2 regions of the Dyadobacter sp. HNCC25DJ186 genome follow, and region 2 is predicted to be linked to the other one. Evidence: riboswitches for the same ligand, from Rfam matches in the RefSeq annotation. Region 2 holds a riboswitch; the other holds the start of a gene.
What was found. A riboswitch is a leader RNA that binds a small molecule or an ion and turns the genes downstream of it on or off. The one in region 2 is predicted to bind S-adenosylmethionine.
Positions count from the first base shown of each region.

Region 1: another riboswitch for S-adenosylmethionine. It lies ahead of AC1XUO_RS27475 (peroxiredoxin family protein); the one in region 2 lies ahead of AC1XUO_RS13220 (O-acetylhomoserine aminocarboxypropyltransferase/cysteine synthase family protein).

Region 1 is NZ_JBXHAS010000015.1:36,884-46,843, forward strand. It holds gene AC1XUO_RS27455 (T9SS type A sorting domain-containing protein) at 1-608, shown strand, start outside; gene rhaT (L-rhamnose/proton symporter RhaT) at 882-1,964, shown strand; gene AC1XUO_RS27465 (FG-GAP repeat domain-containing protein) at 2,151-3,341, shown strand; gene AC1XUO_RS27470 (sugar phosphate isomerase/epimerase family protein) at 3,383-4,228, shown strand; SAM riboswitch class I at 4,466-4,558, shown strand; gene AC1XUO_RS27475 (peroxiredoxin family protein) at 4,712-5,965, shown strand; gene AC1XUO_RS27480 (cysteine desulfurase family protein) at 6,006-7,193, shown strand; gene AC1XUO_RS27485 (SusC/RagA family TonB-linked outer membrane protein) at 7,231-9,960, shown strand, end outside.
Region 2 is NZ_JBXHAS010000003.1:794,077-804,036, reverse strand. It holds gene AC1XUO_RS13255 (immunoglobulin-like domain-containing protein) at 1-194, shown strand, start outside; gene AC1XUO_RS13250 (lipid-binding protein) at 207-854, shown strand; gene AC1XUO_RS13245 (amidohydrolase) at 1,037-2,335, shown strand; gene AC1XUO_RS13240 (four helix bundle protein) at 2,474-2,827, shown strand; gene AC1XUO_RS13235 (SDR family oxidoreductase) at 2,942-3,742, opposite strand; gene AC1XUO_RS13230 (S66 peptidase family protein) at 3,759-4,694, opposite strand; gene AC1XUO_RS13225 (DciA family protein) at 4,746-5,066, opposite strand; SAM riboswitch class I at 5,268-5,377, shown strand; gene AC1XUO_RS13220 (O-acetylhomoserine aminocarboxypropyltransferase/cysteine synthase family protein) at 5,567-6,871, shown strand; gene AC1XUO_RS13215 (homoserine O-acetyltransferase family protein) at 6,956-8,008, shown strand; gene AC1XUO_RS13210 (M48 family metalloprotease) at 8,141-8,884, shown strand; gene AC1XUO_RS13205 (helix-turn-helix domain-containing protein) at 8,932-9,840, shown strand; gene AC1XUO_RS13200 (SDR family NAD(P)-dependent oxidoreductase) at 9,926-9,960, shown strand, end outside.

The DNA of each region.
Region 1 (9,960 bases), on a different contig from region 2:
ATTCACAATTTTCCTTACAGTTGCAAACCGAAGCTTTTGCAGGAATCACGCCGAATTACGATGGAAGAAATGTTCAGTTGTCCATTGCAGACGTTGACCTTGATGGCAGGCAAGATCTGGTGACGGTAGACTTTTCCGGGAAATTAAGAATTTTTCACTCAGCAGAGTTCGGCAGCTGGACGGAGCGGGAAAGTTCGCTGATTGATTATAACGGCACAGGCGCCTCGCCACTTTTCGGAGCTTATTTATATGCGGCAGCAGGAGATTATAATGGCGATGGAAAACCGGATATCGCCATCGGTAACGGAGCAGGAGGTTTAAGGTTGCTTCAAAATAAATTGAATATAACCATAACACCCGTTGAACCGCCGATTGAGCAAAGTGTAAAAGTGTATCCAAATCCGGCCAGAGAATTTGTTAAAGTGCTCTCTACCCAAAACGCGACTGTCACAATATTTTCTGTTAATGGTATCATGATTCAGAAAGATGTACCCGTCAGAGCAAATCAGGAGAAGGAGATTTCGACCTCAAAATGGATGCCTGGTTTATATCTTCTGGAATTCAATACCGGCTCGGCAAACGTTGTCAGGAAGATTGTTATTCAGTAGCAGATCTGTGTAAGTGATTAATGCTGAATTGATTTAATTCTAAAAATGCTCCCAAATTATAAATATCTGATTTTCTAAGTATATACTTGTTCTCAGTTACTTACCCTACTGCAACCGCGGAATTATTTAAAACTTAATTCGAAAAACCTTATTTGGAGCAGTACGGTACAGGATGCGCTATTTCCCTAGGGATGGCAATTTACCGGTTAAATGAATGATATAGTTGGCATTATATATTCATTGACCATAAAAACACTAAATTCCTGTAACCTCATGCAAGCACTTCTTGGTGTCATTTTTCATTTTATTGGTGGCTTTGCTTCCGGCAGTTTTTATATCCCTTACAAAAAAGTAAAAGGTTGGGCATGGGAAACGTACTGGATTGTCGGTGGGTTATTTTCCTGGCTGATCGTTCCTCCGCTTGCTGCATATCTTACCATTCCGGGTTATATGGACATCATCGCGCATACCGATGGCGGCATTTTATTTCTCACCTATTTCTTCGGCGTGCTTTGGGGAATCGGCGGTTTGACTTATGGTTTGGGTGTCCGTTATCTGGGGGTATCGCTCGGTAGTTCAATTATCCTCGGACTTTGTTCCGTTTTCGGTGCACTGATTCCGTCGGTATATTATTTATTTGAACCAACGCCGGGAAAGGATTCCATCAAAGATTTGATTACCAGCGATTGGGGACAAATGGTTTTGTTGGGACTGCTTGTCTGCGTGATTGGAATTATCATTTGCGGGAAAGCTGGTGCCATGAAAGACAACGACCTGAAAAAAAGTGGTATTGTTTCTGATGGCAATACTGAATTCAAGATCGGTTTAGGGCTAACCGTTTCCATTATTTCAGGTATTTTGAGTGCTTGTTTTGCGTTTGGTATTGATGCCGGAAAAGTAATGGCAGACGAAGCGAACGCGATTTGGCAGGCGTCAAATCCTGGCCAGGGAAATTTTCTTTTTCAAAATAATGTAACCTATATTATTATCCTTTTAGGCGGTTTAACGACAAATTTTATCTGGTGTATGTTGCTGAATGCGCGCAATAAGACGTTCAGTAATTATACGGATAAAAGTACGCCGCTCCTGTCAAACTACATCTTTTCAGCCCTTGCCGGCACGACCTGGTTTTTGCAATTTTTCTTTTATGGAATGGGTGAAAGCAAATTAGGTAATGGGGCAAGTTCCTGGATTCTGCATATGGCATTTATCATTTTGATTGCAAATACCTGGGGCCTTGTCCTGAAAGAATGGAAAGGGGTTACTAAGAAAACGTTAAATACAATCATTGCAGGAATTTTGGTTATCGTATTATCGGTATTAATTGTAGGATACGGAAATTACCTGCATGAGTAATGTTTGTTAATAAAATTACAGAAGAAAATGGATTGGCCGGGACGTACCTTTGGGTATAATCCGGCCATTTTTGCAAATTATTGCCGATGATTCTGGTTGACCAATATTCGTAAATATAAGATCGTCTTTTCAGGTATAATTTTAGTGCATAATACTTATGTAAACGAACCAAAATGCTGAATCGCTATGAGAATGAAATTTGAAAGGTATATCAGTCTGTTTTGTCTGACATCCATATTAATTCTTGGAGCATCCTCCTTATTTGCTCAGAAAAAGGCACGGCCAACAAGTTTCGAAAAACATGTGGTCACAACCGACTTTATTGCGGAGGGAGCTGCTATCGGGGATGTCAACAAAGATGGGAAAAAGGATATTCTTTCCGGTGCTTTCTGGTTCGAAGCACCTAAATGGACCAAGCATGAAATTATGCCTCCAAAAACTTTTTCATGGAAAGACGGTTACAGCGATTCATTTTTAGATTTTAGCGCTGATGTAAACCAGGATGGTTGGGTTGATCTGATACGTATTGACATTGCCGCAAAACCTGCGGTATGGTATGAAAATCCTAAGGGAAAACCGGGGCACTGGATTGCCCGGCAGATTTATCCGTCTATCGGAAATGAATCTCCTATGTTTGTTGATATTGACGGCGATGGACGTCTGGATTTGCTGGCGAATGCTCCTGAGAGCAAACAAGTAATATGGTTGAGCCAACCCGGAAAAAAAGGAAGTTATGAATGGGAGAAGCATATAATTAGCAGTGACCCGGAACTTGCAACGCACATGTATACGCACGGGCTTGGCTATGGTGATATCAACGGAGACGGCAAATCGGATGTGCTTGTAAAAAATGGCTGGTGGGAAGGATCGGGAAATCCCAAAACCCGGGACTGGAAATTTCATCCCGCCAATCTGAGCCAGGATTGTGCACAAATGTATGTTTACGATGTTAATAAGGATGGTTTAAATGATGTGCTTAGCTCGTCAGCGCACAATTACGGCGTTTGGTGGCATGAACAGGGAAAAGACGAGCAGGGAAATACAACATGGACGGAACATGAAATTGGCAGAGAGTTTTCTCAATCGCATGGTTTGGGATTCAAGGATATGAACGGGGATGGAGTTCCGGACCTGATAACAGGAAAGCGCTGGTATGCCCACAATGGTGGTGACCCGGGTGCTCAGGATGCGTCACTTACCTACTGGTATGAATTAAAACCAGGTAAAAATCCAACATGGATTGCGCATCAGATTGACACGGAAGCTGGGGCTGGATTGCATGTTGAAGTTGAGGATATGAATAAGGATGGCTTACCTGACATCATTGTTGGAAATAAAAAGGGTGTTCATTATTTTGAGAATCGAAGTACAAAATAATTTTAAATTGTCGCCAGTTACGCACTTTCAATTCCATATTCATGAAATTCGGTATTAATACCTATCTGTTTTCCTCTCCATTTACAAACGAGAGTGTGAGTTTTTTTCCAAAGTTTAAAGAATGGGGTTTTGATTTTGTAGAAATTGCAGTTGAAGATCCGGCGAATATCGATCCGGTTATGATCAAAAAAGCATTGGACGATAACGGACTCGAATGCCGATCCGTTTGTGCTGCCACCGGCCCTGGCCGCGACTTGCGTGGAAACCGGAAGGAGCAGGTTGTTTCCCTGGAATACATTAAAAAGTTGATTGATATAGCACCGGTTTTAGGAAGTTCTCTCGTTGCCGGCCCGATTTACTCAGCGGTGGGAAGAGCAGAACTGGTAACCGAAGATGAGCATAGAAAACAATGGCTCACCGTTGTAAAACATTTAAAAACGCTCTGTGACGAAGCTGAAAAACAACAGGTTAAATTGGCAATCGAGCCATTAAACCGCTATGAAACAGATTTTATTAATACCTGTGAGCAGGCAATGAACCTTATTAAAGATGTCGACTCTGCTTCGCTTTATGTCCATCTTGATTCCTTCCACATGAATCTTGAAGAAAAAGATCCGGCGCTGGCAATCCTGAGAGCTGGAAAAAAACTGGCACTTCTTCACGCATCCGGCAGCGACCGGGGGACTCCTGGCGGAGACCAGATCAATTGGGAAAGAATATTTGTTGCGCTCGATAAAATCGATTATCTGGGCGATATCGTCATAGAATCTTTTACACCAGATGTAAAAATCATCGCTAAGGCAGCATCCATCTGGCGCAAAATCGAACCGTCCAAAGAGTCGATCGCGACCGAAGGTTTAAAATTTCTCAAATCATTAAACTTATAATTTTTTTACCATCTAAGACATATTTGCTAACCTACGATTATACTGCAATACATAGGTTAGCTTATATGTCTTACATGGTAGAGGTAAAAAAAACTTCGCAACTATTTTTTAGAAACATATCAATGCAAAATCTTCTGTTGTAGCATCGTTTCTCCCGAATCCTAAATTGTTAAAAATTTTTAAGAAAATATTTGCACAGCAATTTTTTATACCACAACTTTGTCTATCGAAATAGTAGATTTATAAAGAACGAAGGGAGAGGTTAGGCTCAATGATCTTCTGGCAACCTATGACTCATAAGGTGCCCCAACCTAATTCTAATAATAAATCTTTAGAATCCACTGAATTAGAATAGTACCCAGCAGTTTGCAACAGATTTTTCTTGTTGGAAGAAAACAGACTGGCACAGGGTTTAATTATTTCATATTTGTCTAGTTAGATGGTAGAGAATATATATTAATGATTTAGATAAAATTTAGCTGTATGAAAATCAATCGTTTATTATTAATCCTGGCGTTATCAGTTTTGTATTCAGCAGTATCTGTTAAATCTCAGGCGCAAAATACCCAGGTGAAGGAAGGGATTTGGCGGGGCGTTTTTACAGTTGGCGCATTGGACGTTCCCTTTAATTTTGAAGTAAAAAAAAGGCAGGGCGACGAGCTCGTTGTCACGGCCGTCAACGGAGACAGACGTGATGATTTCAGTGCAAAATACATCACTCCGGATTCTCTTCTGGTTACGCTCAATACTTTCGAAGCCGGACTTTTTGCCAAAATAGAAAAGGACGGAAGTTTAACCGGTGCTCACAGAAGTCTGGTACCTGGTGCTGGCCGGGTAATTCCTTTTAGAGCGCAGGCGGGGCAGGCCTACCGTTTTGTCGAACCGGGAAAAGAGATAAAACCAACAGCTGATATTAGCGGAAAATGGCTCATAAAAATTCAAGGTGATAAGCCGACGGCTGACCGTGTAGCTGTTTTTGAGCAGAAGGGAAATAATTTGAACGGTATCATTCTTTCAATCACGGGTGACAGCCGCGAGTTGCAGGGTAATGTTCAGGGCGATGAATTTGTACTTTCCGGATTTACCGGATCCGGTCCTTCTTATGTAAAAGGAAAAATCATTGACGGAAAAACAATTGAAGGAGCGATTGGAGCAGGCGCTACACCGACGAAATTCAGCGGTATCAAAGATGACAATGCAGCACTTGCTGACGCCTACGCACTGACTTTTCTGAAGCCGGGTTACGATAAACTGGACTTTACATTTCCGGATCTGAGTGGAAATCAGGTTTCGCTGCGTGATGAAAAATACAAGGGAAAAGTGGTGATTATTGAATTGCTTGGAACCTGGTGTCCGAATTGTATCGATCAGGTTCAGTTTATGGCACCCTGGTATAAAGAAAAAAAACACCTTGGCGTTGAGGTCATCGGTCTGGCTTTTGAAGCAAAAGACGATCTTGAATTCGCTAAAAAGACGTTGACGAAATTAAAAAACCGCTACGATATTCAGTACGATTTGCTTTTTGCAGGTAAAGCAGACAAAGAGGTTGTTGCACAAAAACTGGTCGCTTTGAAAGAATTTTTAGCTTTCCCGACGACGATCATTGTGGGTCGTGACGGTAAGGTAAAAGAAATTCACACCGGATTTTCGGGAAAAGGAACCGGCCAGTTTTATGATGACTATGTGAAAAAATGGAATGCAGATCTTGCCAAACTTATTGCTGAGCCTCTTCCTTGAAAAATACTCAAGTTAAAATCTTCAAACTAAAAACCTTACTATGGAAATTTACTGTGATAGCGCTGCGACAACCGCCGTTGATCCTGAGGTAATTGAAACACTACTGCCTTATTTGACAACAAATTTTGGAAATCCTTCGTCAAGTCACTGGGCTGGCCGGAAAGTCAGGGAAGTGATAGATCAGTCGCGCCAGAAAATAGCAAAGTTGCTGAATGTGACGCCCGAAGAAATATTTTTTGTTTCCGGCGCAACGGAGGGCAACAACCTGGCTTTGTCAGAATCGATTAGAGAATATGGTTTGACCCACGCAATTACCAGTAAAATTGAACACAAAGCTGTTTTAGAACCGCTTCTCAAACATAAAAGAGAAGGTGATATTGAGATCAGTTATGTCAAGTTGGACAAAAAGGGAAACGTTGATCTTGAACATCTGGAAAGGTTGTTAGCTGCCAATCCCCAATCATTGATCAGTTTAATGCACGGAAATAATGAGATAGGAAATCTTACTGACATCCAGGCGATAAGCAGATTGGCAAAAAAATATAATGCTGCTTTTCATACAGACACGACCCAGACAATCGGGAAGGTCCAACTAAACCTTAATGAATATCCGGTCGATTTTTTGGTAGGATCTGCCCATAAGTTTCACGGACCAAAAGGGGTAGGGTTCGTTTATATTAATAAAAGGCATAAGTTAAAACCCCGGATTCTGGGTGGCGGTCAGGAAAACGGACAAAGAGGCGGAACTGAAAATGTTATCGGCATAGTGGGTTTGGCAAATGCACTTGAAATTGCTTACCGCGATTTTGACTTGATTAATAAAAAAACCTTGACTTTAAAAAGACGTTTTATCTCCGAACTTGAAAACAGCGGGATTGAGAATATTGGCTACAACGGCGAAAGCAGATCGGAAACTAAAAGTCTTGGCGCAATTGTAAATGTATCATTTCCCTGTCTTCAATCAGGCAGTCTTGTCAGTAAGCTGGATCAGTTCGGTATCGCAGTGTCCGGCGGAAGTGCCTGTTCAAACCTGGGAAATGGCGGGTCGCATGTGATAAGAGCAATTAATAACGAAGCAGATAAGGAAAATGTGCGTTTTTCTTTCAGCAAATTTAATATGGCTGAGGAGATTGATCGTATCGTGCAGACCATCGTGGGTATCTACAATGCAGACTTGATACGTTCTGAGCCAAAAGTTTTACAGGAATCCTTTACCTGGATTCACTAATTGAGAATTATTTATCTTACAACAGTACCCAAATAATATGAAAAAAAATCTAGTTTATTTATTCCTGATCATCTTTGTCGGGCAAATAAATAGTGCCTTCGCTCAAAATATCCCGGTGACCGGAACGGTTACATCGCAGACAGATAAGGAGGCTTTGCCTGGCGTTTCTATTTTAGTGAAAGGAACTTCCCGAGGGACGACGACAAATGTAGAAGGAGCTTATAGTATCGAAACGGAAGTAGGCTCAACACTTATTTTTTCTTTTATAGGTTTAAAAACGACAGAAGTTGTGGTGCCTGCAAATGGAAAACTGGACGTCGTTCTTGAAAACGATAATACGATTTTGCAGGAAGTGGTGGTGACAGCTTTGGGTATCGCCAAAGAAAAAAAATCGCTGGGATATGCGGTTCAGGAATTAAAAACAAAAGATTTGGCGGAGGCGAGAGAAGGAAACCTGGTGAATGCATTGGCCGGAAAAATTGCCGGTGTGAATATTACAAGCAGCCAGGGAGGAATGGGTTCGTCAAGAATTGTCATACGTGGGGAAACATCGATTGCGGGAAACAATCAACCGTTATTCGTAGTAGATGGAATTCCTGTTGACAACTCACAATTAGGCGCAGGAGCAAACGGATCACGCGACTTTGCGAATGCCATTGCCGATATCAATCCCGATAATATTGAATCCATCAGTGTTTTGAAAGGCCCAAATGCAGCTGCATTATACGGATCACGCGCCTCAAATGGCGTTATTCTGATAAAAACAAAATCAGGGAAGTCTACTCAGAAAGGGGTGGGCGTAATGTTAAATATTGGTTACACACTTGACAAGCTGCTTGTTTTGCCAGAATATCAAAATGTTTTTGGACAAGGAACCGGAGGACAGTTTTCCTATAAAGATGGAAAAGGTGGCGGAATTAATGATGCTACTGACGAAAGCTGGGGACCTAAAATGGATGGTCGCCTGATACCACAATTTTTCTCAAATGGTGAGGCGGTACCTTTTGTTGCGCATCCCGACAATGTCAAAAATTTCTTTGAAACCGGACATACAAGAACAACAGGCATATCGGTTTCCGGATCAAATGAAAAACTTGATTATCGGTTTTCCTTCAACAATAGCAAGCAAACCGGTGTTATTCCCAACACGGATATTTCGAAAAACGCTTTTGGGGTTAACACAACATACCGGCTTAACGACAAACTTACTTTAACAACAAGTGCGAATTTTGTTCGCACAGGTTCTGACAACTTGCCGGGAACTTCCGGACGAGGAAGTAGTGTGATGCTTCAATTTTTATGGTTTGGCCGTCAGGTTGATACCGAATTGTTGAAAGATTATAACAAAGGCGGATTCGATTACAACTGGAACCACAGCTATTACAGCAATCCTTATTTGCTTCAATACGAAAATACAGTGCAGCAGCGTCGTGACAGATTTTTTGGTAATGTGAACCTGAACTACAAAATCACGGACTGGCTGACCGCAACGGTTCGTACTGGAAATGACTATTACACCGACCGGCGAAAATTCAAAGTAGCATACGGTACTAACGGAACGCCATTCGGTTCGTATACAGAGGATGGTTATGCTGTTAACGAGAACAATACAGATTTTAACTTCAATGTGCACAAAGCCATCGGAGCTGATTTTGAAGTTGACTGGTTAGTCGGCGGAAGCTTTCGATATAATTTTAACGAACAGAATTACCAGCAGGCACCAAAGCTGGCGGTTAGTAACTTATACACTTTAAATAACTCGCGCGATCCGTTGGTTTCGTACAATGTCTTGCGTAAACAAAAAGTTTACAGCGGATTTTCTTCGGCTCAGATCGGTTTCAGAAATTATGCTTTCCTGAACCTTACAGCCAGAAATGACTGGTCGTCGACACTTCCGGCTGGCAACAATTCATATTTCTATCCGTCGGTTAATGCAAGTTTGGTATTGACGGATGCATTTAATATCAAAAGCAACGTACTGACATTTGCGAAAATCCGGGGTGGCTGGGCGGAAGTTGGAAAGGATACCGACCCTTATCAGCTGATCAATACGTATCCATTTAACCAGCCTTATGGAAGCAACCCTTTATTGACAGTTTCAGATGTGCTTTTAAACTCAAATCTGAAACCGGAAATAACACGGTCCACAGAAGTAGGTTTGGATCTGGCTTTGTTCAAAAACAGAGCTCGTCTTGACTTCAGTTACTACAATACGGATAGTTACAACCAGATCCTTAAAGCGGATGTAAGTCCGACAACTGGTTACAAACAAAAACTTTTAAACGCTGGACATATCAACAACCGCGGTTTTGAAGCAATGTTGAACATCAAACCTATTGAAACTGCTTCGGGCTTTAGATGGGATGTAGGAATCAATTTTTCCAAAAATGTAAGCAAAGTTATTTCGCTTGATGACGAAGGATTTTTGAATGACTATAAATTGGGATCCAATGGTTCGGCAACTGTTTATGCAAGTAAGGGCTTAGGTTATGGAGCTATTTTTGGAACGGCTTACACAAGAGATGCCACCGGAAATATTGTTATAGGCGCAAACGGATTACCGGTTCGAGATGCAAACCTGAAAGTTTTAGGACATTATACGCCAAAGTGGCTGGGCGGAATTACAAACTCTTTTTCATTCAAAGGGTTTAATCTGAGCGTCTTAATTGATACAAAACAAGGCGGCTCAATTTATTCTGCTACGAATGCTACCGGAAAATATACGGGTGTTTTGGTTCAGACACTGGAAGGACGTGACGCTGCTCAT
Region 2 (9,960 bases):
TCGCTACGACCAATTCAGGCCTGGGGGTTTATTTTTATCACTATGCCAAAGGAAAATTGGGCGTTCCTTTTCAATTAACGCCCGGTAATTCCTTCTCGGCAACGAATGGAACTATCGTTGAAGGCACTCAGTATAGCTGGGTGGTCATCAACCCAGGTTACGGTACTGCCGTTCGTACATTTATTAAACAGTAACTAAGACAGATCATGAAAAAAATAATATATGCAGGAATTTTCTTTGTTGCGCTAGGTCTGGTTTCCTGTGACGCAGGGAACGAGCCAAGTATCGGAGGAACGGCAACGCAAAAAATAGCTGGTGAGTGGTTTTTGCAGTTAAGAGACGAGGCAAATGAGATCGTCGTTCCTTACGGTCTGGTAACAACGTCCAATACTGCTGCGAATGTTGCCTCTGAACTTTGGTTTGTAGATCATAGTTTTTTCGGTACGCAAACAAAGTTAACAGTTGATCCAAATGCTCTTACTTTTACTTCGACAGACGGTCCAAACATCGATTATGCACGTGCTGATGCCCCGGACGATTATCCGGTTGTCGCGATAGGTACTGTAAAAAAAGTAGTTTCTGGTGTGCCGCAAACCATTACAATTGCAAATGGTAAAGTATTGAAAGACGCATTTATCGCACCTTCGAAAGCAAAAACAGATAGTATGTTTTTGCAGATCACTGGAAAATATGTCGCTGATACATACCAGGCGAGTGAATACAAAATCACGACAGTCGATGGCGTAGCGGATACAACAGTGGTTTGGAAATTAACAGGCACAGCGATCGAATTGGACGGGCCTTATACATTAAGCGGTTATCGCCGTACAGGTTTCCGTGAAGATGAGCATTGATTGTTGTTGACAATGTCAAAGGCTTATTAAATATTTGAATAATTCTAAAAGGGGGCACATCGCAAGATGCTGCCTCTTTTTTTGTTGTGGTAAATTATACGAAGACTTGAAAACTAATAGCCAACCAGTGGTTTATTTCACTATTTTGGTAAAGTCTTTTAAAACCTTACGCCAATCACTTTATGAAAAAACGACTTTTCCTGATACTATCGCTTGGATTTTCTCCTGCTTTCGTTTTTGCGCAATCCGCTCTTTCTGCCAAAATAGATCAAAAAGCGCAGTCACTTGAAACTAAAATTGTCGAATGGAGACGGGATTTTCATCAGAACCCTGAGCTTGGTAACCGGGAGTTCAAAACGGCTGAAAAAATTGCGAATCATTTGAAAAGTCTGGGTATTGAGGTACAAACAGGCGTTGCCAAAACGGGTGTGGTTGGTTTATTAAAAGGTGGGAAACCCGGCCCTGTCGTCGCGCTTCGTGCAGATATGGATGGTTTGCCGGTTACGGAACGTGGAGATCTGTCATTCAAGTCAACGGTAACAACGGACTATAACGGACAAAAAGTGGGCGTTATGCACGCCTGCGGCCACGATACGCATATCGCAATTTTGATGGGTGTTGCAGAAGTTTTGTCTTCGATAAAGGGTGATTTGAAAGGAACTGTGAAGTTTATTTTTCAGCCGGCAGAAGAAGGAGCGCCGGAAGGTGAAGAAGGCGGGGCTAAATTGATGGTGGAAGAAGGCGTATTGGAAAACCCGAAAGTAGATGCGATTTTTGGTTTGCATATTAATTCGCAAACAGAAGTTGGGAAAATATCTTACAAACCGGGAGCTACCATGGCCGCGGTCGACTTTTTTACTATTGATGTAAAAGGAAAACAAACGCATGGTGCGTATCCATGGTCAGGCGTTGACCCAATTGTAACTTCTTCACAAATTGTGATGGGGTTACAAACCATCGTCAGCCGGAATCTTGACATTACAAAAGCACCTGCTGTGGTAACGATTGGCGCAATCAATGGCGGAATCCGTCAGAATATTATTCCGGAACAAGTGAAGATGATCGGGACGATCCGCACCTTCGACGAGGATATGCATGCACAAGTGCATAAGCGTGTAACCGAAATTGCTACGAATATTGCCGAAAGTGCCGGAGCAAAAGCGGATGTTGATATCAACACACTTTATCCGGTAACTTTTAATGATGTCCCTTTAACCGAAAAAATGATCGGAACACTGCAAAATGTGGCGGGAAAAGAAAATGTAAAATTAATACCAGCCGTAACCGGTGCCGAGGATTTTTCATACTACCAGCAAAAAGTACCAGGTTTTTTCTTCTTCCTCGGTGGAATGCCAAAAGGGAAAGATCCACTAACTGCCGCCGCTCACCATACCCCTGATTTTTTTATTGATGACAGTGGAATGGTATTGGGCGTTCGTTCGCTGAGTAGGTTGGCGGTTGATTATATGGAGAAGAAGTGATTTTAATGGTTAATTGTTAAGGGTTAATTGTTAATGATTTTGTTAATTTGGAAGCCATAATGCACCTAGGTTAGTGGAATAGGAGAAATTGTTGGTCACTTCTATTTCACGAGTACACTACACCTTGCACACACTAAAATGAGAGAAAACATTGTAAAAGAAAAGAGCTTTGCCCTTGCTGTTCGAATTGTCAGACTTTATCAGTACCTGTCCTTTCATAAAAAGGAGTATGTTTTATCAAAGCAATTATTAAGAAGCGGGACAAGCGTTGGTGCAATGGTTAGGGAGGCTGAACATGCTGAGACCAAACCCGATTTTCGCCACAAAATGGGAATTGCGCAAAAAGAAATCAACGAGACAATTTATTGGTTAAAATTATTGCTCGAAACTGAATATCTGACAAAGGAGCAATTCGAAAGCATCAACGCTGACTCAGTCGAAATAATTAAACTGCTAACATCAATCATCAAAAAAAGCAAGAATAATGGTTAATTGACGGGCTATAATATTTTAAAAATATTATTTGCTAATTTTCGCGAAGACGCAAACAAGTACGGAACGTGCCACATCCTTAACCATTAACCCTTAATCATTAACCATTAAAACTCATTCCGGCACATTCTTCCTCACCTGATCAAACAACAAATCCGGCAAAAAACGCTTCAAATAAATCGCTGCAACTTCTTTAAAACCACCAATATAAATTTCCTTCTTATCTTTTTTCACAGCATTCAGAATCTGTCTGGCGCATTCTTCCGGGGCGATACCGTTTTCCTGATTGCTGTCCATTTTTCCGAATTTCCCGCCTGTCTCATCCAACGCGTTTACGGAAACATTTGTCTTGATATAACCGGGACAAACAGTCGTTACCTTTATGTTGTCATTATAGCTTTCCGCACGCAGAGAGTCGTAGAAACCATGCAAAGCGTGTTTTGACGCGTTATAACCAGAGCGCATAATGGTTCCTATTTTGCCCGCTACGCTGCTGATAATAATAAAATGGCCGCTCTGCTGTTTGATCATATGCGGAAGAACGGCCTTTGTTAAAGCAACGGTACTGTAAAAATTGACATCCATCAGCTTTTTATAAACTTCCAGATCAGTATCCTTGATATAAGAGCGCTGACTCACACCCGCGTTGTGAACCATGATATCAATACGCTGAAATTTTGCAATAATTTGTCCCGCAGCTTCATTTGCTCTCTCAAATTCTGTTACATCCAGAGGAAGAATCATAACCGATGAATCTGGCAAACCTGTCCTAACTTTAACACGTTCCAGTTCTTCTTTTCTTCTTGCTGTCAAAACCAGTTTTGCTCCTTCTTTGGCAAATGCCATGGCAATCGCTTCTCCGATTCCTGATGATGCTCCGGTTATCCAAACTACTTTATTTTGGAAAGTGTCCATTTTATTAGTTTCTGTTTTATATAATCGTAGGCGCGGAAGATAAAAAGTGCAGCTCCACGCCATCTTTATTCACATCCAGATAAGCATTCAGTCCGACTCCAATCGCCCGGTTATCGGCTATATGGCCAACAGGAAAATCGAAGGAAACCGGATATTCGAATTCTGCAATATGCTCCTTGATAATCTCGTAGGCAGTTTTTCCGAACGAAGGATTTGAATTGTCGCGCATGTCAGTAAATTGTCCAACGATCAAACCTGCCAGATGACTTAACTTCCCAGCCCTTTTCATCTGGATCATCAAACGGTCAAGATTGTAGAGATATTCGTTTACATCTTCAATAAACAGAATCTTTCCTTCGGTATCAATTTCTATTTCCGAGCCGATCATGTGCGCAAGCAAACAAAGATTGCCACCAACCATTTCGGCCACAGCACTGCCCGTTGTATTAAAGGCATGAGGTGTGACAGAATATCCCGGAAGTTCGCCGAATAATATTTGCCGCAAAGATTCCGCGGCTTTTTCGGCACCTTCCAATGTCATGGATTTTACCATAGGCGCATGAATTCCGGCATAACCCAACTGATATAACTGAGAAAGTACGACGGTGAGATCACTAAAACCGACAATCCATTTTGGAGACTTCAGGAAATTGGCAAAATCAATTTTATCAATAATCCGAGAACAACCATATCCGCCACGTGCTGCAATAACTGCTTTGATGGATGGATCGTCAAGCATCATTTGCAAGTCTTCGAGCCGGTCTGCGTCACTGGCGGAAAACTGATTGAAGGAAGATTTTAAAGTTTTTCCTTCAACAACTTTTAATTTCCATTGATCTTCGAGAAGACTGATTCCCGGCAGTAAATCTTCATAGCGGATACAACTGGCGGGTGCAACAATCCCTATTTTATCACCTGGTTGTAAAAACGGCGGAATTTGGATGGTGGACATAAAATAATTAGGCAGTGACGATGGGCTGTTAGCAGATTTGCTGGTTTGATATTAGATGAACACAACATCTTCGACAAGGTCCGATTTCATTTCCCGGTTAATCAGTTCGATGATCTTGGATTTTGCACGAACAAGTTCGTTTCGTAAAGGCGCAGATTCGATCTGAAGAAAGAGGATCCGGTCTTTAATGTAAATATTCTTTGTTCTGGAAGCGATGGCCGATCCCATGATTTTATCCCAATGTGCCACAACATAAGACTGGTCAAACCTGCTTCTGAGCTTGTAACGGTCAAGCATTTGATCAATCGCTTCTTTCAGCGGAGTAATCCCAGGTTTTCTGGAAGATTTTTCTTTGTCGAAACGATAATGTATGGCCATAAACAGATACTTTGGACAAAGATATAATAAAGCGACGAACGTCGGAAGTTAAAGTTTTTGAAACACTTAAAACTTGGGCATAACGAAATTTTGAATTTTCGTTTACATCAAATTTTCTGCGGGATATTTGTTTTTCCGCGCTTCCGGGCTTATTATTGCAACATCAAGTCAATTCGCTTTCACTTTTCAGCGGTTGATTTATAAAGAAGAGGCGAGAGAATGGGCTCTACGAACCTCTGGCAACCTACTCCTGCGTCGGAGAAAGGTGCTAATTCCCACCTAAGCTGTTTTAGGAGATATAAAATCAAACGCGCATGAACTTATTACAAGAAAATTCCGCTAGCCGGAGGGCTTTATCCTCATATCTGGTTTTGATCAGCAAATGCTTTTCAACACGATTTCCGTATGCCGTTTTACCATCAGAACGATGTCGGTTTCTACTGAATTTTGCCATTACGAAATATTTGCCGCACAAATAATCCTTACAAACAGTTATGTCAAACACAGCTTATCAGTTCGAAACATTACAACTTCATGCAGGTCAGGAGCCTGATCCGGTAACACATTCACGTGCTGTTCCTATTTATCAAACGACTTCGTATACTTTCGATAGCTCTGAGCATGGGGCGAATCTTTTTGCGCTGAAGGAATTTGGTAATATCTATACCCGGATCATGAATCCGACGACCGATGTTTTTGAAAAAAGACTTGCAGCGCTGGAAGGTGGCGTGGGAGCTTTGGGTGTTGCATCCGGTCATGCAGCACAATTTCTTGCCATCAATAATATTACAACAGTCGGTGACAATTTCGTAACGACTTCGTTTTTGTATGGAGGAAGTTACAACCAATTTAAAAATTCGTTCAAAGGCATCGGTGTTGAGGCGCGTTTTGCTGACGGCGATGATGTTTCAAGTTTTGAAAAATTGATTGACGACAAAACAAAAGCGATTTATCTGGAAACGATTGGTAACCCAAGTTACAGCATTCCGGATTTTGAAGCTTTTTCTGCACTGGCGGCAAAATATGACCTGCCAATTATTGTGGACAATACTTTTGGTGCGGGCGGAGCAATTTGCCAGCCTATCAAATGGGGCGCTCATATTGTTGTGGAATCGGCTACAAAATGGATCGGCGGACATGGTACGACTATGGGCGGCGTTATCGTCGATGCCGGAACTTTTGACTGGGGAAATGGAAAATATCCTCAGTTTACAGAACCATCGGGAAGTTATCACGGATTAGTTTTTAATGATGTTTTTGGTAAAAATGGTCCGTTTGGGAATATTCAGTTTATCATCCGCGCACGTGTTGAAGGTTTGCGTGACTGGGGTCCGTCTCAAAGTCCGTTCAACTCATTCCTGTTATTACAGGGATTGGAAACATTGACTTTGCGTGTCGAGCGTCAGAGCGAAAACGCACTGGCCGTCGCGAGCTGGCTGGAAGCACACGATGATGTGGAATATGTAAATTATCCTGGTCTGGCAAGCAACAAATACAAGGCGCTTGCTGACAAATATTTGACAAGAGGTGCCGGTTCTGTTCTGTCTTTTAAACTAAAAGCAGGAAAAGAAGCAGCAGATCGTTTTGTGAACTCCGTGAAACTGACGAGCCATCTGGCTAACGTTGGCGACTCGAAAACTTTGATCATTCATCCGGCAAGTACTACCCACTCGCAGCTTTCCGAGACGGCGCAGGTAAGTGCAGGTGTTGCTCCGGGATTACTCCGGTTGTCCGTTGGAATTGAACATATCGATGATATAAAAGCAGATCTTCAGCAGGCTTTCGAGGCTGTGAAGTAGTGAATTTGTTATGAAGTGAATGGTTGAAATTCACTTCACAACTTTTAAATAGTTGTAGAATTTAAACTTTGTGCTCTGGCACGTATGCAAGCGGAACAAAAGATTTTTAGATATCCCTACGCTTATCCATTAGAGTTGGGACGTGAACTGCCTGGTTTTGAATTATCGTACACCACCTACGGTACCCGAAATCCGGAAGATGATAATATTGTCTGGATATGTCATGCATTAACCGGAAACTCCAATGCCGCTGAATGGTGGGATGGCTTGGTTGGAGAAGGTAAATATTTCAATTCAGAAAAGGATTTTATTATCTGTGTGAATGTCCTTGGGTCGGCGTATGGTTCAACAGGACCGCTTTCCATTAATCCAATAACACAAAAACCTTATTTTCGAGACTTTCCAACAATTACTGTAAAAGACGTTGTCGGAACATTGGAAATTCTTCGTCAGGAACTGAATATCAATAAGATAAAGATGTGCATCGGCGGATCTTTGGGCGGACAGCAAGCTCTGGAATGGGCTGTTGAAGTACCGGATCTGTTCGAGGAACTTATTCTGATCGCATCCAATGCGTTGCATTCTCCATGGGGCGTAGCTTTCAATGAATCACAGCGGATGGCAATCGAGGCAGATCAGACCTGGCATGATAATACCGAAGATTCGGGTAAAATGGGGATGCGTGCGGCACGTTCGATGGCTCTGCTTTCTTACCGAAATTACGATACCTACAATTTCACCCAGGCCCGCGACAATCCTGACCAGATCGATGATTTCCGTGCATCATCTTATCAGCAATATCAGGGTGATAAATTTGTGAAAAGATTTAACGCCTATTCTTACTGGATTCTTTCCAAAATTATGGATTCTCATAATGTCGGAAGAAACCGGGGAGGAATTGTGCATGCGCTTGGTTTGGTAAAAGCGAAAACGCTGGTCCTGGGCATAAAGTCTGACTTATTGTTTCCGCTAACCGAACAGCAGTTTCTGGCAAGACATATCCCTGACGCAGTTTTTCAGGAAATTGATTCGTTATATGGTCACGATGGATTTCTGATCGAATACAAACAGCTGACACAGGTGATCCGCGCCTGGCAGGAAACGAATGGACAATTGCAGATTGCTAAAATCGGCTAGCTCTTTATATTTGAACTTTTGAAAAGTCCTGTGTTTGATCACGCAGGACTTTTTACTTTTATGATCAAAATGAATTGCCGCACATAAGTGATCTTAGAGCTGACAATAATTTTTATAAAAAGCTACTTTAAAATGCCTTTCAAACGCAGCCACAAAATCTTGATTGTCATTGCAGTATCGATTATTGCAGTGGTGACGTTTTTTCTCTTGTCAGGAAAAGCGCAGATCAATCCGGTCACCGGCGAAAAGCAGCACATTACCCTAACACCAGATCAGGAAGTGACGTTAGGGATTGAGTCGGCACCGCAGCTGGCGATCCAATTTGGTGGGATATATCAGCACGGCGATGCGGATAAAAAAGTCAAAACAATAGGCAGGAAACTGGTTTCATCTTCTGATATCGCCAGATCTCCATACCAGTTTGATTTTCACGTTTTGGCTGATTCTCATACCATAGATGCTTTCGCACTTCCCGGCGGACAAATATTTTTAACATTGGGTTTGTATAAAAAACTTAAAACAAATGACGAGATCGCCGCAATTTTAAGTCACCAGATCGGACATGTTATTGGACGACATGCTTCTGAGAAGTTGTTTAAAAGCAGCGTTTTTAAAGGAATATTTGACATGGATACTGTTTTAGTCAGCGAGTTTCCACCAGGATTAATTTCGAAATATTTGTCAGATTTCATTACCCTGAAGTATGACAACAAGGAAGAAAACGAGGCGGATCATCTTGGCATTGGTTACGCAACCCAAGCCGGATTGAAGTTAGACTCTTTTTCAAAAGGATTTTTTATTGAAGAAAATACTGCTGGAAAATCTGACTTATTTTTCCAAAAACATCCAGTTTTTTTAGATAAAGTTAGGAAATAAATGCAATCCTTCGCCGTCCTGAAAATTGAATTTTGTAACTTTATGTTATGGCAGAAATCATCACCGTTCAGGATTTTTATAGAGATGCTTCTTTACTGATTCCTGAGAGAATACAGAAAGAAATTGGGCATTTTAATGTTTTCAGAACCGAGGAGTTAATCGAAACTTCCAAGGGTAAAATGCCCTACAACCGGAGATCATACTATAAGATCAGTTTGATTATCGGTAAAAGCACTGCGGAATATGCTGATAAGATCATTGAAATTGAAGATAATGCATTATTGTTTGCTACGCCTCAAATTCCCTACAATTATCATCCGCTGACAGACAAACAGGCCGGGATCTTCTGCATTTTCTCGGAAGATTTTTTCAGGCTAAATTATGCTGGTTCGCCCATTTCAGATTTCCCCGTTTTCCAGCCCGGAGGCAATCCTATCTTTTTTCTCAGTCCCGAAAAGATCGAAGAAGTAAAAATAATATTTGGCAAAATGATGAATGAATTGGCGTCTGACTATGCTTTTAAGTATGATCTGATTCGAAATTACATCTTAGAGCTGGTCCATACCGGTCAAAAATTACAGCCTGTTTCGGGGCTTCACGTCGAGACAAACGCGACCCGACGCGTTTCTTCTCTATTTATGGAATTGCTGGAAAGGCAATTTCCTTTGGAACCACCGCACCAGAAATTGAGATTACGCTCAGCGAAAAATTATGCGGATCAGCTATCGATCCATGTGAATTATCTCAATAAAGTTCTGAAAGAAATGACGGGCAAAACTACAACGGCACTTATCCTGGAAAGGATTGTGCAGGAAGCCAAAATACTTCTTAAACATACAGACTGGAATATCTCGGAAATTGCTTACTGTCTCGGATTTGAGGAAGCTGCGCATTTTAATAACCTTTTCAAAAAGCATACAAGCTTTACTCCAAAATCGTTCAGAGCCTTGATTTGAAATTTGCAATTCCTGATTTGAATTCCGCAAAGAGCTGATGACTGCTGATGATACCTTTGTTCTATCAAACAAAAAATAAAAACAAATGGAATCGACGCATAAAATAGCATTAGTAACAGG